3 regions of the Streptomyces sp. NPDC002701 genome follow, and region 1 is predicted to be linked to each of the others. Evidence: riboswitches for the same ligand, from Rfam matches in the RefSeq annotation. Region 1 holds a riboswitch; each other region holds the start of a gene.
What was found. Region 1 has a riboswitch for cobalamin ahead of ACFYXC_RS34990 (hypothetical protein). Riboswitches for the same ligand answer to the same signal wherever they lie in the genome.
Positions count from the first base shown of each region.

Region 1 (7,420 bases):
CGGACCTGTGGTCCTCGGCAAGGTCGCCGGCATCGGCCTGGGCATCTCACTGGTCTCCACCGCCGCCCCCGGGCTCGTGATCCTCCGCCTGCACCCCCGCTCCATCCTCATCCAGGGCGCGTAGCCACCCACCCGCACCGACCCAGAAAGCCGACCTCCATGAACTTCGTCAAACGCGCGGGACTCAGCCTGTGGGCCCGCAAGGGCCGGACACTGATCACCCTCGCCGCCTTCCTCGTCATCATCGTGATGGTGCTGGCCGGCGTACTGATCGACGACGCGACGGCCCAGGCCGAGCAGAAGGCCAGGCGCTCCGTGGGCGCCGAGGTCAACCTGGACATCGACATGGGCCAGCTGGGCAGCGGCGGCGGCGGCGTGCAGGCACCGCAGATCGCCGCCTCGACCGTCGACGAACTGGGCGCCCTGCCGCAGGTCCAGAAGTACACCTACTCCATGTGGGACCGGGCGATCCTCAAGAAGGGCACCGAACTCGTCACCGACGGAGTGGCGAACACCATGGGACCCGACGGCACCGCAGGCGTCGGCGTGCTCGACACCGGCCTCCTGTCCGACTTCCGCAGCGGCAGGTTCACCATGCTGTCCGGCCGGCACCTGACAGCCGCCGACCAGGACAAGAAGCGGCTCCTCATCGAGGAGCGGTTGGCCCGTAAGAACGGCCTCGGAGTCGGCTCCACGGTCACCCTCGGCGCCAACGAGGGCAAGGCCACCGCGGAGTTCACCGTCACGGGCGTCTACCGCGATCCCCGCCCCGGATCCGAGCCCGAACCGGAGTACGGCGTCAACCCGGCCAACATGCTGTACGCGACAGTCGGCGGCCTCACCCGGCTCAACTCCCGTTCCGGCGGCCCGCTCCAGGTCGGCAGAGCGACCTTCCTCCTCCGGGACGCCGACGACCTGGACCGCTTCAAAGACGAAGCCCGACGGGTCGCAGGCTCCGCGCTCGACGGATTCGCACTGGACGCCAACGACAAGGCGATCCAGCAGATGACGGGCCCTCTCAAGAGCATCCGCTCCACCGCCACCCTCGCGATGTGGCTGATCGTCGTGGCGGGCGCCGCGGTCCTCGCCCTCCTGGTCGATCTCGCCGTGAAACAGCGCCGCAGGGAGTACGGGGTGCTGCTCGCCATGGGCGAGAACAAGACCAGGCTGATCGCCCAACAGGCCGTCGAGATCGTCGCGGTCGCCGCTCTCGCCGTCGGCCTGAGTGCACTGTTCGCCCAGAACCTGACGCAGAGCGCCGGTCAGGCACTGCTCGGCAAGGAAGCCACCGAGGCCCGCCAGCGGATCGGCTCCTGGCAGCCCCCGGCCCCCGGCCGCACCGGCCTCGACGAGGGCATCGACCCGGACGACAGGCCCGTGGACAACGCCGACCCGATCGACCGGATCACCATCCGCCTCGACCGGGCCGACCTCGCAGCGGTCGGCGGCGCCGGCCTCGGCATAGCCCTGCTGGCCACCGCGATACCCGCCGCCTCCGTCCTGCGGCTCAGCCCCCGCTCCATCCTCACGAAGGGCAAGTGACCCGACCATGAGCCACGCCAGCGCGACCGGCCCCGTCCTGCGACTCGACGGCATCAGCCACACCTACGTCAGTCAGCGCCGCAGGACCACCGTTCTCAAGAACATCGACTGCGCCTTCGAGCGCGGCACGTTCACCACCATCCTGGGCCCCTCGGGCAGCGGCAAGACCACTTTGCTCAGCCTCGCCAGCGGTCTGGACACGCCCACCAAGGGCACGGTCGCCTTCGACGGCCAGGACCTGACGAAACTGGGCCTGGGCCGCTACCGCAACAAACACGCCGCCACGATCTTCCAGGAGTACAACCTCCTCACCTACATGACCGCGCTCCAGAACGTCACCACCGCCATGGAGATCACCGGCGTCAAACCCGCGACGGGAAGCCGCCGGGCACGGGCCCTGCAACTCCTCGAACAGGTCGGACTGGACAAGGCGATGGCCACACGGAACGTTCTGCAGCTCTCGGGCGGCCAGCAGCAACGCGTCGCCATCGCCCGCGCGGTCGCCTGTGACGTCGACATCCTCTTCGCCGACGAACCGACCGGCAACCTCGACGAGGACACCGCCCAGGGCATCAGCGACATCTTCCGCGAACTCGCCCACGAACAGGGCAAATGCGTGATCGTCGTCACCCACTCCGCACAACTGACCACACAGTCCGACCGCGTACTCACCCTGCGCAAGGGGAAGTTGTCCCAACAGGCCACCCCATGAAGCCGACCCGGCGGACCGCCACCCGAAGCCGACGCGCTGGGCGCGCCAAACGCCAAAGGGCAACGGGGTGATCTTGAAACTTTGGGCACCGGGCCCCTTCCGCATTTCAGTGGGACACCCGTGCTGTTCTGCCAGTGGCAGAACATCGGCCGGACCGGTCTCGACGATCACTACAGTCCCGTCTCATGACGGAGATTGCGACGCGTACGGTCGAGTACCCGGCCGACGGTCTGACCATGATCGGGCACCTCGCGCTCCCGGCCGGTGTCGACCGCAGGCCCGCGGTCCTGATCGGGCCCGAGGGCGTGGGGCTCAGCGACGTCGAGCGCCGCCGGGCCGATGCGCTCGCCGAGCTGGGATACGTGGCACTGGCCTTCGACCTGCACGGCGGGCGCTATCTGGGTGACCCCGAGGAGATGCTGGCCCGCTGCATGCCGCTGCTCGCCGATCCGGACCGGATGCGGGGCATCGGTCATGCGGCGCTCGACGTGCTGCGCGCCGAGCCGCGGACCGATCCCGACCGTATCGCCGCCGTCGGCTACGGCACCGGGGGCGCCGTCGCGCTGGAACTCGGGCGCGACGGCGTCGACCTGCGGGCGATCGGGACAGTCAACGGGCTGATCACGGGCCGACCGGGCGAAGCGGCGCGCATTCGCTGCCCGGTGTGGGCCGGGGTCGGGTCGGAAGACCCGATCATGCCGCCCGCGCAACGGGACGCGTTCACCGCTGAGATGCAGGCCGCGGGCGTCGACTGGCGCCTCACAGTCTACGGCGGAGCCTTGCACGCCTTCCCTTACCCCCCGGTCGACCACCCCACGGTCCCCGGCGTCGGCCACCACCCACGGCACGCCCAGCGAGCCTGGCGCGACGTCGTCGACCTGCTCACCGAGTGCCTGCCCGTGACGGAGGACCTGGAGGCATGACCCAGGCAACCGCCCCAGTGCCAGGCGCGGTTGAAGCCGAGCCGGGACGTCGCAGGCCAGATCAGGGGTGAGGAGCTGAACGGTGTGCGCCGGGCGCCGCGGGCCTGCCCTGTACGGGCGCCGCTGCCGCCCCCTCGGCCGCGGCCGCGCGGGTACAGAAGGCGGCGAACGATCTCGGCGAGAGCGACAAGGCGCTGCGGGGCCGGCTTCGGGCGCAGAAGGCCGCGCGCCGGTTTCACCGCGGCGCTGGCCCTCGCCAGCCGGGATGTGGATGACTAACTCGCCGACCCGTTCGGCTCGCACGGCAGCGGGCTTGCCGGAGAACGGCTGGGTGCGGTCACCACGGGTGCCCCCGGAGGCCGCTCCTGGCTGCTCACCTCCGTTCAGGTGCCCCGGGCGATGGACTTCCGTCTGCAATGTCCTCCGTCGCGTCCGGGTCGTTCACCAGGCCCAACCACACCGGCCGCGCTCCGAGGCGCGCGGCCGTGCGTCACTCGGGCTCGTGTGGACTCGTCGCGGGTGGTTCGGCCGGGCGTTCGCGGCCGCCGTCGTGGCCGGACGCCACCACGATGACGAGGCCCACCACAACGGCCCCGGCGGCCACCCGGCCGGCGGCCCGCGTCACCCAGCCCGGCAGCGACACGCCCTCGCACCGCGTCGGTGCAGCCAGTCGCTCGGCCCGACGGGCAGGCCGCAACAGCCGGGCCAGCAGCAGCGCCGCGACCGGGAGCTGCAGCAGCCACAGGACGGTGCGCGGCCACTCGCCGTACCAGACGTTGGTGCCGTACAGCAGGGTGTGCCACACGCTCAGCACGTACACGACGATGACGAAGCGGTGCAGTCGGCGCCAGGTGCTGGCGCCGATACGGTGGCGGACGTAGAACAGCAGGCCCAGGGGGACGGCCAGATACAGAGCACCCTGACCCAGCGGAATGGCGATCCGGCCGGTGCCCGAGTCGTACCAGCCGGGCACGAACGTGTCGGCGAATCCCGCCCACAGCCGTTCGAGCCACGCCAACTCCGCCTCGTAGCGCACGAGTTCCGCCGCGAACATCAGCGCGTGCGCGAACATCAGGGCCATCGTGGTCAGGCTCGTGGTGCGGTGCCAGCGTTCCAGCACCTGCCGGGACACCGGCAACCGGGCGGGACGCGGCCCCGACAGCAGCAGACCGAGCATGACCGTGCCCCAGGCCCACAGCAGGCCCGACCAGCCGAACGCCTGGCTGAGCAGATACATCCAGTACGTGCCGGCGTCATCCATGAACGGCATGACAGCGACCGTCGCCGAGTCACCCGACTCCACGCGGGCGTACAGGAACGCGAAGACGGCCGCCGTGACCAGGACGGCGGCAGTGGCGTCGGGGAGCGCGGAACGCAGGTCGGCACGCAGGACGACGCGCTCGGGCGGGCGCTTGTCACGGGCGGGCGGCGGGACCGTCGTGCCGCCGTCCTCCGGCGTCGTCTCTGGCAGCATCCTGGGCCTTCCGGGCGCGGTCTTCCGAGGAGAGGTGCAGGTGACGTCGACGCACCAGTGTGCGGGGTGTGACCGGGATTACGGAGAGCACATCCGGCCAGAGTCATCGTCCGACCGGCCGAATCGTCTCGAGCCCCCGTTACCACCCGACCGATCGCATTCGGACAACTGCCGTCTCGCCCCTGCCGCATCGGCGGGAGCCACCCTACGCTGATGCCCGCAGTCGGTTCGAGCCTCCTGTCCCTCCGGGTCCGGTGGCGCGACGCAAGAGGGAACCCGGTGGGAATCCGGGACTGTCCCGCAGCGGTGAGTGGGAACGAAAGCCGTCAACAGCACTGGGCCCGATCGTGTGGGGGCCGGGGAAGCGACGGTCGGTAGGTGCCCACCGGTGACCGGTGTCCCCGGTGAGCGAGCCCACGAGTCCGAAGACCTGCCACTGCCCCCGTACGCGATGTGCGGGTGGTGCACGGTGACCTCGAGGACCGGGTCGGCGGTACGGAGGAGGGTTTCGTGACGGGCCGTACCGTGTCCGGCGTCTGCCACGGCACACTGCGCGAGCTGTACCAGGGCCCGCTGCGGGCGGACACGGAGCCGGACATCGCCATCGTGTCGTTCCCCGTGGACCGCCACTCCTGGACGCATTTCACTCAGGACACCCGGCCGCCGGGCTCACCACCCGTCGGTGCGAAGTCCGCGAACGCGGCCCGGCTCTTCCTGGAACACTTCGGACTCACGCTGCCGCCAGGCCGTTGGAGTACCCACTCCGACCTGCGGGTGGGCGTGGGAATGGCCAGCTCGACCGCCGACATCGTGGCCACCCTGCGCTGCCTGTTCCGGCTCTTCGCCCTGCCGTACGACACGGAGGTGGTCCTCGGCATCCTGGCCGCGGTCGAGCGGGCCGACAGCGTCTTCCTCGACGAGTTCGCGCTGTACCTCAGTGGCCGGCACCAAGTGGTGCGGCGCCTGGGCACGGACATCGGCTTCCACACGGCGTACCTCACCGAGCCCGGGACGGTGGACACCTCCGCCGTCACCGGCCTGCTGCTGGCGCACTACCGGCGGCACGGCGAGGAGTACGAGCGGTGCCTGACCGACCTGCTGAAGGGTTTCGCCTCCGGCGATCCGGCCGCCGTCGCCCGGGCCGCCACCGCCAGCGCGACCCTGTCGCAGAGCGTGCTGCCCAAGGCGACGTTCGACAGCATGCTGGCCCATCGGGAGCGGTTCGGCGCCGACGGCATCTTCGTCGCCCACACCGGATGCCTGATCGGCTACCTCTTCCCCGGACGCCTGCACACAGACCTGAAATCCGACCTGTCCGCCTTCTTCCACTCGCTCGGCCACCAGTGTTCCTTCGCCCGAGGAGGCTATGGGTGACCCACCCCCACATCGCCGACGCCCTGAAGGTCCCCGATCTCGTCCGGCTCACAGACGGCCTCGTCCTCGTCCGGTTCGAGTCGATGAAGATCTACTCCGCGCTCGCCGCCGTCCGCCACCTGCTGGAACGGGGCACGATCCGCCCGGGACAGACCCTGATCGACAGCTCCAGCGGCATCTACGCCTACGCCCTGGCGCTGGCCTGTCACCGCTACGGCATGCGCTGCCACATCGTCGCCTCCACCACCGTGGACACCGCCACCCGCGCCCAACTGGAGATCCTCGACGCCACCGTGGAACAGGTCCGCCCCTCCAGGAATCTCAAGCTGGACCAGGAGTTGCGGGTGCGGCGGGTGCGGGAGCTCCTGACCGACCATCCCGACTGGCACTGGATGCGCCAGTACCACGACGACGTCCACTACCTCGGCTACCACGAGGTGGCCGACCGGATCACGGCCGCGTTCCCCGCCACCGCGCTGACCGTCGTCGGAGGGGTGGGCTCGGGAGCCTCTACCGGCGGCCTCGTGGAGCGCCTGCGCGCCACGGACCCCTCGGTGCGCCTCGTCGGCGTCCAGCCGTTCGGCAGCGTCACCTTCGGCAGCCAGGACCACCACGACCCGGAGGCGATCATCGCCGGCATCGGGTCGTCGATCGTCTTCGACAACGTCCGCCACCACCTCTACGACGCCGTGCACTGGCTGGACTTCACCCACGCCATGTCCGGCACGATCGCCCTGTTGCGCGACCACGCCGTCTTCGCCGGACTCTCCACCGGCGCCGGATACCTGACCGCGACGTACGAGGCCCGCCGCCACCCCGACCGGCTGCACCTGGTGATCGGAGCCGACACCGGACACCGCTACGTCGAACGCGTCTTCGCCCGCCACACCGAAGCCCTGGACCCCGCCGCGCTGAAGCCGGTCGAGGTCTCCACCCCCGAGGAGATGTCCATGCCCTGGTCCAGGATGGCGTGGCGGCGCACCGCCGACCCGGCCGGCGGGAAGGAGCGAGCGGCATGACCGTGGCGTGCCTGGAGTCACTCACCTTCGGTCTCGGACACCTGGTGCGCGCCGCCGAGGTGCTCGGCGAGCGGCTCACCCTGCTGACACGCGACCGCGCCTACTACTCGTACGAGCTGCAGAGGCTTCCGGCGGACGCCCTCGACGTCGTCGTCACCGACACCTTCGACGTGGAAGGGCTCACGGATCTGCTGCACCGGACACCTCGGCTGCGCGGTCTGATCAGCTCCACCGACACCTGGACCCTGGCGGGCGCGGAACTCGCCGACCGTCTCGGTCTGCCCGGTCTCGATCCGGCCGTGTTGCGACTGACCCGGGACAAGGCGGCCGTACGCAACCGGCTGCACGACGCCGGGCTGACGCGCGGGCGCGCCGT
Region 1 covers NZ_JBIAQL010000022.1:51,915-59,334, reverse strand. Annotated here, with positions in the region: gene ACFYXC_RS35015 (ABC transporter permease) at 1-124, shown strand, start outside; gene ACFYXC_RS35010 (ABC transporter permease) at 160-1,542, shown strand; gene ACFYXC_RS35005 (ABC transporter ATP-binding protein) at 1,550-2,254, shown strand; gene ACFYXC_RS35000 (dienelactone hydrolase family protein) at 2,440-3,177, shown strand; gene ACFYXC_RS34995 (ferric reductase-like transmembrane domain-containing protein) at 3,668-4,651, opposite strand; cobalamin riboswitch at 4,887-5,104, shown strand; gene ACFYXC_RS34990 (hypothetical protein) at 5,162-6,025, shown strand; gene ACFYXC_RS34985 (cysteine synthase family protein) at 6,022-7,044, shown strand; gene ACFYXC_RS34980 (ATP-grasp domain-containing protein) at 7,041-7,420, shown strand, end outside.

Region 2 (7,420 bases), on a different contig from region 1:
GGCGAGGTCACGGACGCCGTCACTGTGGGCGTCACGGCTGGCCGTACCCCTTGAGGCGCTGTCCCACCTGAGCCACCTGGTCCTCGGTCAGGAGGGTGGGCGTGCGGCCCGGGACGGACGACGCGGTGAGCCACACACGGCACATCCATTCGAGCTGGGCCGTGCGGTCGTATGCCTGGTCGAGGGTGTCGCCGTGAGCGAGGGTGCCGTGGTTCTGGAGGAGGCAGGCCGTGCGGTCCCGCAGGGCCAGGAGCATGTTCTCGGCCAACTTCTCCGTGCCGTAGGTGGCGTAGGGGGCCACGCGGACGGGGCCGCCGAGGGCGGCCGCCATGTAGTGGACGAGGGGCAGCTCGGTGACGAGGGTCGAGACGGCGGTGGCGTGCACGGCGTGCGTGTGGACGACGGCGTGCGCGCCGGTGGAACGGTAGACGGCGAGATGCATGGGCAGTTCGCTCGTCGGAACGAGTGAACCGAGCACGCGCCGGCCGTCGAGGGAGACCCCGCAGAGATCGTCGGGCGTCAGCCGGTCGTAGGGGACCCCGGTCGGTGTGACCAGGACGGTGTCGCCGACCCGCACGGACACGTTGCCGGACGTGCCGACGACCAGGCCGTCGGCGACCGTCCTGCGGGCGGTCGCCACGAGGTCGTCCCACGCCTGTCGCAGCGCCTGCGCCGGCCGGGGCGCGCCCGGCTCCCCCGCGTCCCGTCCGTCTCCCGTGTCCCGCCGCTGCTCAGCCATGCGGTGATCCTGCCAGCCGCCGTCCCCGCTCCGACGCCACTCCGTCCCTGCTCCGTCCGGGTGGGGGCACTGTAGGGCGGAACCCGCAGGTCCGAAAGGTCGTGAACAGGGATCAATCAGTCAGCACGGGTGATTGACCGGCGGACGACGCGTCGCCAGGGATCTTCCAGTAGCCTCTGGGAGATTTTCGTGCATGTCGCCATTCCGGGGGGAAATATGGCTCGTGGTAGCAAACCGTCCCGTCGGCGCGCCCGCCTCGTCGCCGCTTCCATGGCGACGCTGGCGCTCGGCGGGACCGCCCTCCTCGAGGTGCCGGCCTCGGCGGCCGGCAAGCCGAAGGGGCACGACGTGTCCTCGCACCAGAAGAACGTGAACTGGTCGGGCGCGAAGAACAAGGGCGCCAGGTTCGTCTATGTGAAGGCGACCGAGTCGCACACGTACCGCAATCCGTACTTCGCCCAGCAGTACGACGGCGCGCGCGGCGCGGGCATCATCCGCGGCGCGTACCACTTCGCCCTGCCGCACAAGTCGTCCGGTACGGAACAGGCCGCCCACTTCCTGCGCAACGGAGGGGGCTGGCGGCCGGACGGCTGGACGCTGCCGCCCGCGCTGGACATCGAGTACAACCCGTACGACGAGAAGAGGAAGTGCTACGGGCTGAGCAAGGGCGCGATGGTCGGCTGGATCAGGGCGTTCAGCGCCGAGGTGAAGCGGCAGACCGGCCGGCGGCCCGTCATCTACACCAACCACGACTGGTGGAAGACGTGCACGGGTGACAGCGCGGCCTTCGGCTCGAACCATCCGCTGTGGCTGGCCCGCTACAGCGCGTCCGCGGGGTCGCTGCCGCCCGGCTGGAGCTTCTGGACCTTCTGGCAGTACGACGACAGCGGCAGCCTGCCGGGTGACCAGAATCTCTTCAACGGCTCCCTGTCTCAGCTGCGGAGCTTCGCAAGGGGGTAGTGGACCCTCGAATTCCGCCTCTGTTCGATGACGCGGGCCGTCACTTCGACACAAGCGGAAGGGCGGCACCGCGATCGAGTCACCCCACCGCCCTACTCAGTTCACTTTCCGTTCATCCAGGTTGCCTACGTTCCATCTGCCACTGACGTCCAACAGAAGCCTGGGTAAATGGAACACATCACGCTCCTCCTCGGAATCGTGATCGTCACCGCTCTCGTGTTCGATTTCACGAACGGTTTCCACGACACTGCCAACGCGATGGCGACGACCATCTCGACCGGCGCTCTCAAGCCCAAGACGGCGGTGGCCATGTCCGCCGTGCTGAACCTCGTCGGTGCGTTCCTCTCCGTGGAGGTCGCCAAGACGATCTCCGGCGGCATCATCAACGAAGAGGGCATCCGCACCGAAGTGATCTTCGCGGCGCTCGTCGGCGCCATTCTGTGGAATCTGCTGACCTGGCTCCTGGGTCTGCCGTCCAGTTCCTCCCACGCGCTCTTCGGCGGCCTGATCGGCGCCGCGGTGATGTCGGCTGGCTGGTCGTCGGTGAACGGCTCGACCGTGATCACCAAGGTGCTCATCCCCGCGGTCGCCGCGCCCCTGGTGGCCGGTCTCGCCGCGATGCTCGCCACCCGGCTGACGTACCGGATCAGCAACCGGGCCGGTGAGCAGGCGACCTCGAAGGGCTACCGCGCGGGCCAGATCACCTCCGCGGGCCTGGTCTCGCTGGCCCACGGCACGAACGACGCGCAGAAGACCATGGGCATCATCACCCTGGCCCTGGTCACCGGCGGTGTGCTCGCGCCCGGGTCGAACCCGCCCCTGTGGGTCATCGTCTCGGCCGGTGTCGCCATCGCCCTCGGCACCTACCTGGGCGGCTGGCGCATCATCCGCACCATGGGCAGGGGTCTCACCGACCTCGCGCCGCCGCAGGGCTTCGCCGCCCAGACCAGCGCCGCGACGGTCATCCTGGCCTCCTCGCACCTCGGCTTCTCCCTCTCCACCACCCAGTCCTGCTCCGGCGCCGTGATGGGTTCGGGGCTCGGCCGCAAGGGCGGTGTGGTCCGCTGGTCGACCGCGACGCGCATGTTCGTCGCCTGGGGCCTCACGCTGCCCGCCGCCGGACTGGTGGGCGCGGGCGCCGAGTTCCTCACCCAGCAGGGCACCTGGGGCATCGTCCTGACCGGCGCGTTGCTGATCGCCGGCTCCGGGGTCATCTGGACGCTGTCCCGCCGTCAGCCCGTCACCGTCGACAACGTCAACGACGAGCCCGTGCCCGCCGGCGTCGTGACGGCCGCGATCGCCGCCGTCACCCCGCCCCCCGCGGGCCCGGTCACCACCGCGGCCACGGCGACCGCGCCCGACGACCTGATGACGACCATCCCGGGCCCGGACGCCGAGCCGGCCCGTCCGGCCACGGTGTAAGGAACGAACCACATGAAGATCGACTGGGCAGCCCTCGGCTCCGTGTTCGGAGTCAGCCTCATCGCCACCGTCGCCCTCGTGGGCCTCTTCACCCTCGGCATCGTCGGCCTCTCCAAGCGCGAGACGGCCACCGCCCAGGGCGGCTCGGCGGCCCTCGCGGTCACCGGCGCGTACGCCTGCTTCGCGGCCTGCGCGGCAGCCGTGGCCTACGGCATCTACCTGATCGTGGCCTGACGCCCGCAGCGCGTCCGTCCGGCCCCCGCAGTACGTCCGTTCAGTACGGGACGGCCCCGCCGACCACTCGGTCGGCGGGGCCGTCCCGTGTTCCATGTGGGCCTCAGCACACTCTCCCTTCGCAGGTCAACAGCAAGTTGACGGGTGTTCTCGGGGCGTGGTGGACTGCCGGGGCCATGTACGACGGCAGGAGAGGAAGCCGGTGTGAATCCGGCGCGGTCCCGCCACTGTGACCGGGGAATCCCTTCCCCGGGAGTCAGGAACTCTCGTCGTCGGTCTCGTCGAACCAGGGCGTGGACACCCTGAGTGAGGACATATCGCCATGCGCGGCCGTCTGTTGTGGACCGGTGTGCCCCGTACGAGGGTGCCGGGTACGGGAGTTCCGCCTCACGTAGCGGCGGGCTGAACCGATGCGTGCCGATCGCGTCTTCGCGTACGGCGCCGCCGCCGGCCTCCTCGGTGACCTGCTGTTCGGCGATCCCCGCCGGGGGCATCCGGTCGCCGCGTTCGGCCGTGCCGCGGGGGCCGTGGAGCGGGTCCTGTGGCGGGACCACCGCGGGTGGGGCGCCCTGCACACCACCGTGTGCGCGGGCGGCGCCGTCGCCCTCGCCGTGGCCGCCGACCGTGCCGTACGCACCTGCGGCGCCGCGTCCGTCGCGCTGACCGCCGCCGCCACCTGGGCGGTCGTCGGCGGGACCTCGCTCGGGCGGGAGGCCCGGGCCGCCGGCGACGCGCTGGCCGCCGGGGACATCGAGGCCGCCCGCGAGCGGCTGCCGCACCTGTGCGGGCGCGACCCGCAGGCGCTGGACGCCGACGGGATCGCCCGGGCCGTCGTCGAGTCCGTCGCCGAGAACACCTCCGACGCCGTCGTGGGCGCCCTGGTGTGGGGCGCGGTCGCGGGCGTGCCCGGTCTGGCCGGGTTCCGGGCCGTCAACACGCTGGACGCCATGGTGGGGCACCGGTCGCCGCGATACCGGCGGTACGGGTGGGCCTCCGCGCGGCTCGACGACGTCGCCGGGTGGCCCGGAGCCCGGCTGACCGCTGTCCTCGCGGCCGTCGCCGGAGATGATCCGCGGGGCGCGATCCGCGCCTGGCGTACCGACGCCGGCCAGCACCCGAGCCCCAACGCCGGCCCCGTCGAAGCCTCGTTCGCGGGCGCGCTCGGAGTGCGGCTCGGCGGCACCCTCTCCTACGCGGGACGGGTCGAGCACCGGCCCGTCCTCAACGGCGGCGGGCGGCCCGTGCGGGTCGGGGACATCGAGCGGGCCGTCCGGCTCTCGCGCCGCGTGGGCCTGCTCGCGCTGGGTGTGAGTGTCGCCGGGCGGCTGCTCGCCGGGGCAGCCGCCGGGAAGGGGCGTACGTCATGAGCGGGGGCCGGGAAGGCGGGCCGGGCGGGGGGCTGCTCGTCGCGGGCACCACGTCCGACGCGGGCAAGAGCGTCGTGACCGCCGGGATCTGCCGGTGGCTGGTGCGGCGGGGGGTGAAGGTCGCGCCCTTCAAGGCACAGAACATGTCGCTGAACTCGTTCGTGACGCGGGAGGGCGCCGAGATCGGGCGCGCGCAGGCCATGCAGGCGCAGGCCGCCCGCGTGGAGCCGACCGCGCTGATGAACCCCGTCCTGCTGAAGCCGGGCAGCGACCGCAGCAGCCAGGTCGTCCTGATGGGCAGGCCGGTGGGTGAGATGAGTGCGCGCGGCTATCACGGCGGACGTCAGGAGGCGTTGCTCGGGACCGTGCTGGACTGTCTGGCCGAGTTGCGGGGCACGTATGACGCGGTGATCTGTGAGGGGGCCGGGAGTCCGGCCGAGATCAACCTGCGGCGGACGGACATCGTGAACATGGGGATCGCACGCAACGCGCGGCTGCCCGTGCTCGTCGTCGGCGACATCGACCGCGGCGGGGTCTTCGCCTCGTTCTTCGGCACGGTGGCCCTGCTGTCGCGCGAGGACCAGGAACTCGTCGCCGGGTTCCTCGTCAACAAGTTCCGCGGGGACGTCTCCCTCCTCGAACCCGGCATCGACATGCTGCACGGGCTCACCGGGCGCCACACCTACGGCGTCCTGCCGTACCGGCACGGGCTCGGCATCGACGAGGAGGACGGACTCCGCGTGTCCCTGCGGGGCTCGGTGCGCGAGTCCGAGGTGTCCGCCCCCGTCGGCGAGGACATCCTGCGGGTCGCCGTCTGCGCGATCCCCCTGATGTCCAACTTCACCGACCTGGACGCGCTCGCCGCCGAACCGGGCGTCGTCGTGCGGTTCGTGGACCGCGCCGAGGAACTCGTCGACGCCGACCTGGTCGTCGTGCCCGGCACCCGCGGCACGGTCCGCGCCCTGGAGTGGCTGCGGCGGCGCGGCCTCGCCGACGCCCTGGTGCGCCGGGCCGCCGAGGGGCGCCCCGTGCTGGGCATCTGCGGCGGCTTCCAGCTCCTCGGCGAACACATCGACGACGAGGTGGAGTCGAGGGCCGGCGCCGTGGACGGGCTCGGACTCCTCCCCGTACGTGTGCGGTTCGCGCGGGAGAAGACCCTCACCCGGCCCGCCGGCGAGGCCCTCGGCGAACCCGTCGAGGGGTACGAGATCCACCACGGGGTCGCCGAAGTGACCGGCGGTCAGCCCTTCCTGGACGGCTGCCGGGTCGGCCAGGTCTGGGGCACGCACTGGCACGGCTCACTGGAGTCGGACGGCTTCCGGCGCGCCTTCCTGCGCGAGGTGGCCGCCGCCGCGGGGCGCCGCTTCGTACCGGCCGCCGGCACGTCGTTCGCGGGGCTGCGCGAGGAGCAGCTGGACCGGCTCGGCGATCTGATCGAGGAACACGCGGACACGGACGCGCTGTGGCGGCTCATCGAGTCCGGCGCGCCGACAGGACTGCCTTTCATCCCACCGGGAGCACCCGCATGAGCACAGTGTTGTTGTTGTCGACCGCCGACACGGACCTGCTGGCGGCCCGTGCCTCCGGCGCCGCGTACCGGATCGGCAATCCGACCCGCGTGGACGTCGCGGAGGAGCTGCCCGCGCTGGTCGAGGGCGCGGACCTCGCGGTCGTCCGGCTGCTCGGCGGCAAGCGTGCCTGGGAGGACGGGCTCGCCTTCCTGAAGGCGTCCGGCATCCCGACCGTGCTGCTCGGCGGGGAGACCGTGCCCGACGCGGAGCTGATGGCCGAGTCGTCCGTGCCCGCCGGTGTCGTCGCGGAGGCGCTGCGCTACCTCGTCGAGGGCGGCCCGGAGAACCTGGCCGAGCTGACCCGCTTCCTCTCCGACACCGTGCTGGTCACGGGCGAGGGCTTCGAGGCACCGCGGCAGATGCCGCAGTTCGGGGTCCACGGCGAGCCGGTGACGGCCCCCGGCCGCCCGACCGTGGCCGTGCTCTACTACCGCGCCCACGAGCTGAGCGGCAACACCGCCTTCGTGGAGACCCTCTGCGACGCCATCGAGGCCAAGGGCGCCAACGCCCTGCCCGTCTACAGCGGTTCGCTGCGCGGCGCCGGCCCCGAGCTGTACGCGCTCATCGAGGGCGCGGACGCGCTGGTCACCACCGTCCTCGCCTCCGGTGGCGCACACGCCTCCGAGGCGTCCGCGGGCGGCGACGAGGAGGCGTGGGACATCAGCGCGCTCCAGACCCTCGACATCCCCTTCCTCCAGGGCCTGTGCCTGACCACGTCGAAGGCCGCCTGGGAGGCGTCCGACGCGGCCCTGTCCCCCATGGACGCGGCGATGCAGGTCGCGATCCCCGAGTTCGACGGACGCCTCATCACGGTCCCGTTCTCGTTCAAGGAGCAGGGCCCCGACGACGTGCCGGTGTACGTCGCCGACCCGGAGCGGGCCGCGCGCGTCGCCGGGATCGCCGTGCGGCACGCCCGGCTGCGGCACAAGCCCAACGCCGAGAAGAAGCTCGCGGTCGTCTTCACCGCCTATCCGACCAAGCACTCCCGGGTCGGCAACGCGGTGGGCCTGGACACCCCCGCCTCGGCGGTCCGGCTCCTCGACGCGCTGCGGGACGCCGGGTACGCCGTCGAGGGACACCCCGACAACGGCGACGAGCTGATCCACCGGCTCATCGCCGCCGGTGGC
Region 2 covers NZ_JBIAQL010000008.1:55,761-63,180, forward strand. Annotated here, with positions in the region: gene ACFYXC_RS22365 (class II aldolase/adducin family protein) at 32-739, opposite strand; gene ACFYXC_RS22370 (lysozyme) at 956-1,699, shown strand; gene ACFYXC_RS22375 (anion permease) at 1,868-3,121, shown strand; gene ACFYXC_RS22380 (hypothetical protein) at 3,134-3,355, shown strand; cobalamin riboswitch at 3,508-3,641, shown strand; gene ACFYXC_RS22385 (cobalamin biosynthesis protein) at 3,766-4,722, shown strand; gene ACFYXC_RS22390 (cobyric acid synthase) at 4,719-6,251, shown strand; gene cobN (cobaltochelatase subunit CobN) at 6,248-7,420, shown strand, end outside.
Region 2: another riboswitch for cobalamin. It lies ahead of ACFYXC_RS22385 (cobalamin biosynthesis protein); the one in region 1 lies ahead of ACFYXC_RS34990 (hypothetical protein).

Region 3 (7,420 bases), on a different contig from region 1:
TCAACGTCCAGGCCGACCCGCGGCAGAACCCCGGCAGGGGCGGCATCATCACGCCCATCGAGGGCGGCCGCTGGCTCGTCACGCTCGCCGGGACCCGGGGAGGCCGGCCGAGCGCCGACAACGAGGAGTTCGTGCCCTTCGCCCTCGGACTGCCGCACCCCGTCATCGGTGAACTCCTCGCCCACGCCGAGCCCGAGACGGACGTCGTCACCACCCGCAGCACGGCCAACAGACGGCGCTACTACGAGAAGGCCGCGCGCTGGCCCGACGGTTTCGCCGTCCTCGGCGAGGCCGTCGCCGGCTACAACCCCGTCTACGGGCACGGGCTGAGCGCCGCGGCGCAGAGCGTCGTCGCACTGCGCCGCATCCTGGAGCGGCAGGATCTCCGCGCGCCCGGCACGGCACGGCGCATCCAGCGGAGCGCGGCCCGCCCGGTCGAGAACGCGTGGAGTCTGGCGGTGGGGCAGGACGTGTTCTACCCGGGCGCCAGTGACGAGCCGCCCACCCCGCTCGAAAGGCTGCTGGCCGCCTTCGTGGACAGGGCCGTCGACGCCGGGTCGCGCAACCCCCACGCCCTGCGCATCCTGCTGGACGTGATGAGCATGGAGAAGCCGCCGGCCCGGCTGCTCATGCCCGACATGCTCGCCCTGGTCTGCTTCGGCCGCAAGAAGCCGCCGCTCGCGGGCCCGCCGCTGACGGCCCGTGAGCGCGGGGCCGCCCTTGACCGGTGACGGCCCTCCTGAGAGGATCGTCACCAGTCAAGCAGGTGACGTCATGCACCGTCACCGCTCCGACAGCACGGGAGGCCGGGATGGTGCACGAAGAGACGGTCACGGATGTCGCCGAGGCGGCACGCCGCGCGCGGTTCGGCACGCTGCCGGAGAGGGTCCGCCTCGCGGACACCGTCGAGGAGAAGCCGGCGACGGTCCAGGACCCCGCGCGCAACGACTACAACGACGACGAGTGGCTCGTCCGCAACGTCGTCTGAGAGCCGGTGGCCCTCGTGCCACCGCAGCCGGCGGATCAGGTGATCAGTGGCCGGCAGGCTCCTGTGCCCGCTTCCTGCGGGCGCGGTAGGCCGCGGCCTTCAGCCTGTTCCCGCAGGACTCCATCCCGCACCACTGCCGGCGCATGCCGCGCGAGCGGTCGATGTAGACGCGGGTGCACTCAGGATTGCCGCACTCCTTGAGGAGCGGTACGTCCGGGCCGCTGAGCACCTCGACGGCGTGCCGCGCCACCGTGGACAGTGCCTCCTCCGGTGTCGCGTCCGTCCGCCGGCCCGCCGCGGTGAGCTGCGGTGTCACGGGAGGCTTGCGCGCCGCGCCGTTCACCGTGGCGAGTGCCTCGTCGTCGTAGGGCTCTTCGAGCCGCCTGGCGGTGACCAGCCCGTAGACGGCCTCCCGTACGGCGATCGCCCGGGCGACGTCGGATTCCCGGCTGGGGGAGAGGGTGTCGACCATCCCCGCTCGCAGGTACCAGGCGTCCAGCCGCTCCGGCGACAGGAGCGTCTCGAAGCGAAGGGTGCGGCGGGCGCGGAGCGTCGCGGCGAAGTCCAGGGCCGGGTTCCCGCACACGAAGACATGATCCGCATTCACGTCACCATCCTGACAGGTGACGTCGCCCCCGTGCAATCCGTGCCGTACGTGCCACGCCCCGTCACCGGTCGGCCGGTGACGGGGCGCCGATCGGTTCGGGATCAGTTGTGGAAGCGGATGTAGCCGTTGCCGTCGGAGTCCGAACCGCTCTTGGTGTAGGCGTGCACGTCCGAGCGGCCGCCGGCGGGCTTGTAGAGGTAGATCGTGTCGCCCGGGTTGTTCCACATGAAGTTGCAGTTGTCGCGGTGGACGACGTTCCCGCTGTCGGAGTCGGTGCCGTTGCCGCCGCGCAGTTTCACGTGGTCACCGGGCTGGAGGTAGTGGTTCGCGGTGAAGAGGAAGCGATTGCCGGTCGCGTCCTTCACGAGGTAGTTCCTGAGATTGACCGTCGCCGACGACGAGTAGTTCTTGATCGTCAGGTATTCCTCGTCCGTGTTGCCGGTGGCGCAGCTGTTCGAGTCTCTGCCGGGTGCGTCGTACTGCACGCCGCGGATCTTCAGCGCCGAGTGGTACTCGGCCGCCTGGGCCGGTACGGCGGCGACGGCCAGCGCGCCGGTGGTGACGGCGGCGACGGTCACGGCTATGACCGGGTGATTGCGCATGAGAAATTCCCCCTCCGGATGCCTGCAAGAACCCGGAGCCTAACCATGTCGTGAAACATCCATGTCGGAGAGTGGGAAACCCCCTCTTCCTTCGCTGAAAGGTGATAAATGACGGCGGGTTAGAAATGTGGCACGACTCGCTTCGGGGCACACCCTTGTGGGAGCGCTCCCGCGACGGCCAGGATGCTCCTCATGCGCCCGGAGCCGAGAATCCGTCCCTACCGACCCACCGACCGTGCCGGGGTCGCGGCCGTCTGCGTACTGACCGCTCTCGACGGAGGGGACTCGCGGGAGCGGTACCCCGACGAGGAGCTGATGCCGTCCCTCTTCGCCGCGCCGTACTGCCACCTGGAGCCGGAGCTGGCGTTCGTCCTGGACGACGGTTCGGGCCGGGCCGTCGGCTATGTCGTCGGCACCGCGGACACCCGGCGGTTCGTCAAGGACTTCCGCGAGACATGGATCCCACGCGTCGCCCGGCGCTATCCCGAACCCGTCACCGAACCGCGTGACCCCGGTGAGGAGATGATCCGCCTCCTGCACACTCCCGAGCGGATGATCCTGCCCGAACTGGACGCCTATCCGGCCCACCTGCACATCGACCTCCTGCCGGACTATCAACGCCGGGGCTTCGGCCGGAAGTTGATGGAGACCTTCCTGGCGGCCCTGGCCGACCGCGGCGTTCCGGCGGTGCACCTGGGCATGGTCACCGCGAACACCGCCGCGAGAGCGTTCTACGACCGCCTCGGCTTCCACGAGATCCCGGTGCCCGACCCGGGCCCCCTCACCTACCTCGGCAGGTCTACGGCCGCGGCAGGGTGACCGGGCCGAGCCCCGGGACCATCGCGGCCAGTTCGTCCGCGGTGCGCGGACCGGGGGACAGGGCGGGCAGGAGGCCCTGGGCGCGCAGGAGTCCGGTCACCGCGATGCCCCACGGCAGGCGCAGTCCCGCCTGTTCCAGGAGGTCGGTGCGGGCCAGGGTGGTGGCCGCGGGGCCGGTGACCACCCCGGACGGGGTGAGCAGCGCCGTGTCGTCGGCCCAGCGCAGGGCCAGGTCCACGTCGTGCGTCGCCATCACCACGGTGGTGCCGCTCCTGCGCAGCCCGCCGAGGGTTGCGAGCAGCCGCTCCTGGCCGTCCGGGTCGAGCCCAGCCGTCGGTTCGTCGAGGATCAGGACACGCGGCCGCATCGCCAGGGCTCCCGCGATCGCGGCCCGCTTGCGCTGTCCGTAGGAGAGCAGGTGGGTGGGCCGGTCGGCCAGGGCGGTGATGTCCAGCGCGGCGAGCGCCTCGGCCACCCGGGCCCGGACCGCCGTGTCGGGCAGGCCGAGGTTCAGCGGTCCGAACGACACGTCCTGGGCGACGGACGCGGCGAACAACTGGTCGTCCGGGTCCTGCACCACCAGCTGGACGGTCGTACGCAGCCGGGTCAGGCCCTTGCGGTCGTAGCGGACCGGGTCGTCCCCGACGGTCAACTGCCCGGTGTGCGGGCGCAGTCCGCCGCTGAGCAGCCGCATCAGCGTGGTCTTGCCGCTGCCGTTGCGGCCGAGCAGCGCGAGCGCGCGCCCCGCGCGCACGGCGAAGTCGAGACCGCTGAGCACGGTCGGCCCGTCCTCGTACGCGTAGGACGCGCCCCGCAGGGCGACCAGCACGGGCTCGCTCATCGCAGCGGCCTTTCCAGTACGAAGGTGAGTGCGGCCACGGCCACGAGCAGCGCGGCACCGGCGAGGGTGAAGCGGGGGGAGATCCGGGCCTCCGGCACCAGGACGCGCAGGGTGCCGTCGTAACCGCGCCCGGCGAGCCCGGTCTGCAGCCGGGCCGCCCGGTCGAAGGCCCGGACGAAGGCGGTGGCGCCGAGCCCGGCCAGCGAACGCCAGGTCGCGGCCCGCGTGGTGTGACCCAGCCGGGCGGCCTGCGCCTCCCTGATCCGGCGCACGGAGTCGAGGAGCAGGAAGCTCATCCGGTACGTCACCATGGCCACGTCGACGACCGGTGCGGGCACCCCGGCGTTCACCAGCCGCGGCAGCAGGTCGGACATCGGAGTGGTGAACGCGAACAGCAGGACACCGAGGGAGGCCGCGGAGGTACGCAGCACCAGTTCCCCGGCGCGTACCGGCCCGCCCGCGGCCAGGGTCAGGAACCCGTCCGGGCCGCCCACCTGGACGAGCAGCGGGAGCGCCCCGGTCACGCAGAAACCCAGCGGCACCCGGTAGGCGCGCCAGAGCCGGCGGGCGGGCACGGCGGCCGGGCCGAGCAGCGCGACCAGGGCCGTGACCAGCACCAGTGCGGCGCCCGGCCAGGGCGGGAGCGAGATCGCCAGCACGGTCAGACCGAGCCCGAGCACGGCCTTGTCCACGGGATGGCGGCGGCGCCAGCGACTGCTGTGCGCCGCCGCGTCGATGGGCAGCACGAGGACTCAGGTCCGGCCGGCCGCGGACCCGCCACCGTCGGCGACGGCGCCGGGCGCGCCCACCGAGGCCGCCGGGCCGTCCGGGGCCGTCTCCCCGTCCGGGCCCCTCGTGCCGCCGTCCGGCGCCGTGCCGGGCCCGGGCCCCGCATCCTGCGCGTCTTGCCCGTCCCGCGCGTCCAGTTGGGCCAGCGCGCGCAGTTCGCCCTGCCGCCGGCCCCGGCGCACGCCGAAGTAGTAGGCGAGGACGCCCGCGCCGAGGGCTGCCTGGAGGGCGAACAGGGCCGACTCGATCTCCCCGGACGGCGGCTCGTACAGGGGGGAGAACCACGGCTCGTAGTCCGGCTCGATCTCGGTGATCGCGGTCTCCGCCTCCGCGTCGGCGCCCGCGAACGGCTCCTCCTTGTGGTCGCCGAGACCGAGAGCCAGCGGCAGTACGGCGAGGGCGGCCACCACGAACAGCAGCAGGGAGTTGATCTTCGCGTTGCGGCTCATCGGGCCACCGCCCCGGTCGTCCCGGCCTGCTCGGCCGGGGACTGCTTCCTGGTGAGGAGCACGCCGAGCCGGGTCAGTTCCCCCTTGCTCGACTGCACCAGCAGCCGCATCACGAGGACGGTCAGCAGCCCCTCGCTCACCGCGAGCGGGATCTGGGTGACGGCGAAGATCGAGCCGAACTTGCCGAGTGCGCCCAGGAATCCGCTGCTGGGGTCGGGGAACGCCAGCGCCAGTTGCACACTGGTCACGCAGTAGGTGGACAGGTCGGCGACGAAAGCGCCGAAGAACACCGCGACCATCAGCGGCACGCCGAACCGCCGGAGCAGCCGGTAGATCCCGTAGCCGGCCCACGGCCCGACGATCGCCATCGAGAAGACGTTGGCACCCAGCGTGGTGAGCCCGCCGTGCGCGAGCAGCAGCGCCTGGAAGAGCAGGGTGATGGTGCCGAGGACCGCCATGACCGGCGGCCGGAACAGGATGGCGCCGAGGCCCGTGCCCGTGGGATGCGAGCAACTCCCCGTCACCGACGGCAGTTTCAGGGCGGAGAGGACGAACGTGAAGGCCCCGGACGCCCCGATGAGCAGCGTGCTCTCGGGGTGCTCTCTGACCTCACGGGTGAGCGACCGGACTCCGTGGACGACGAACGGCGCCGACGCGACGCCCCAGGCGACCGCGTGCGCCGGAGGAAGGAAACCCTCGGCTATGTGCATGGCTCAGCAGACCCTCTCCAGCACCTCGTGGATGGTTGACGCGCCTTGGCCGGTCTCCTGGCTTACGGGTCAAAACCACCCGCGCTCCGCCTTCCCGGGTCCGAGGACCCAGTGGCTGCCCGTGAGGGCCGGAGCCGGACTTCCCGATCACAGTGGCGAGGGCCGCACCGGCATCACACCGATTTCCCGAGCACCAAGGCGTGGTGACAGTAGTGCGCGTACCGGGGTGGTGACAAGCGGCCCCCCAGGGGCGCACGGGTGGCTCCTGACCATCTGTTACGCGTCGGAGCGTGCGCCAAGTCTTGACGTGCCCCTGGCAAGATGACTTCATGGGAACGCTGTGGGAGCGCTCCCACCATCCGAAGCCAACGCCTCTTGACGCTCACTCCTGGAGTCGCAGTGAGAAGAACAAGAAGCACCACACGCACCACACGGAAGAGTCATGTCAGCGCCCTGCTGGCCGGACTGGCCGCCTTCCTCGGGCTCACCGTCGCGGGCGCCCTGGTCCCGGCCACGGCACACGCCGAGCCCTCAGGCGCTCGCGCGACCGGCCTCCATGTCGACGACGGCCGCCTGCTGGAGGGCAACGGGAACGACTTCGTCATGCGGGGCGTCAACCACGCCCACACCTGGTATCCGGGTGAGACGCAGTCGCTGGCCGACATCAAGGCACTCGGCGCCAACACGGTCCGTGTCGTCCTCTCCGACGGCCACCGATGGACCAGGAACAGCCCCGAGGACGTCGCCGCCGTCATCACCCAGTGCAAGGCCAACCGGCTGATCTGTGTGCTGGAGGTGCACGACACCACCGGCTACGGCGAGGAGGCGGCGGCCGGCACGCTCGACCACGCGGCCGACTACTGGATCAGCCTCAAGAACGTGCTCGCCGGCCAGGAGAACTACGTCATCGTCAACATCGGCAACGAGCCCTGGGGCAACACCGACCCCGCCGGCTGGACCGCCCCCACGACCGCCGCGATCAAGAAGCTGCGCACCGCGGGGTTCGAGCACATCATCATGGTCGACGCGCCCAACTGGGGTCAGGACTGGCAGGGGGTCATGCGCGCCAACGCCCGGTCGGTCTACGACGCCGACCCCACGGGCAACCTGATCTTCTCGATCCACATGTACAGCGTCTACGACACCGCGCAGGAGATCACGGACTACCTGAACGCCTTCGTGAACGCCGGACTGCCCATCCTCATCGGTGAGTTCGGCGGACCGGCCGACCAGTACGGCGACCCGGACGAGGACACCATGATGGCCGCGGCGCAGCAGCTCCGGCTCGGCTACCTCGCCTGGTCCTGGAGCGGCAACACCGACCCCGTCCTCGACCTGGCGATCGGCTTCGACCCCAGCCGGCTGAGTTCCTGGGGGCAACGCATCTTCAACGGCGCCAACGGCATCGTCCAGACCTCGAAGGAGGCCACGGTCTTCGGCGGCGGCGACCCGGGCGACACCCAGGCCCCGACCGCTCCGGGCACCCCCGCCGCCTCCGCCGTGGGGGCCACCTCGGTGACCCTCACCTGGGGCGCCGCCACCGACAACGTCGGTGTCACCGGTTACGACGTCGTCCGGGTCGGTGGTGGCGCCGAGAGCACGGTCGCCGCGTCCG
Region 3 covers NZ_JBIAQL010000033.1:3,417-10,836, reverse strand. Annotated here, with positions in the region: gene ACFYXC_RS38650 (FAD-dependent oxidoreductase) at 1-731, shown strand, start outside; gene ACFYXC_RS38645 (hypothetical protein) at 812-988, shown strand; gene ACFYXC_RS38640 (CGNR zinc finger domain-containing protein) at 1,032-1,595, opposite strand; gene ACFYXC_RS38635 (lamin tail domain-containing protein) at 1,697-2,197, opposite strand; gene ACFYXC_RS38630 (GNAT family N-acetyltransferase) at 2,390-3,016, shown strand; gene ACFYXC_RS38625 (energy-coupling factor ABC transporter ATP-binding protein) at 2,997-3,857, opposite strand; gene cbiQ (cobalt ECF transporter T component CbiQ) at 3,854-4,603, opposite strand; gene ACFYXC_RS38615 (energy-coupling factor ABC transporter substrate-binding protein) at 4,610-5,095, opposite strand; gene ACFYXC_RS38610 (energy-coupling factor ABC transporter permease) at 5,092-5,805, opposite strand; cobalamin riboswitch at 5,835-6,018, opposite strand; gene ACFYXC_RS38605 (cellulase family glycosylhydrolase) at 6,205-7,420, shown strand, end outside.
Region 3: another riboswitch for cobalamin. It lies ahead of ACFYXC_RS38610 (energy-coupling factor ABC transporter permease); the one in region 1 lies ahead of ACFYXC_RS34990 (hypothetical protein).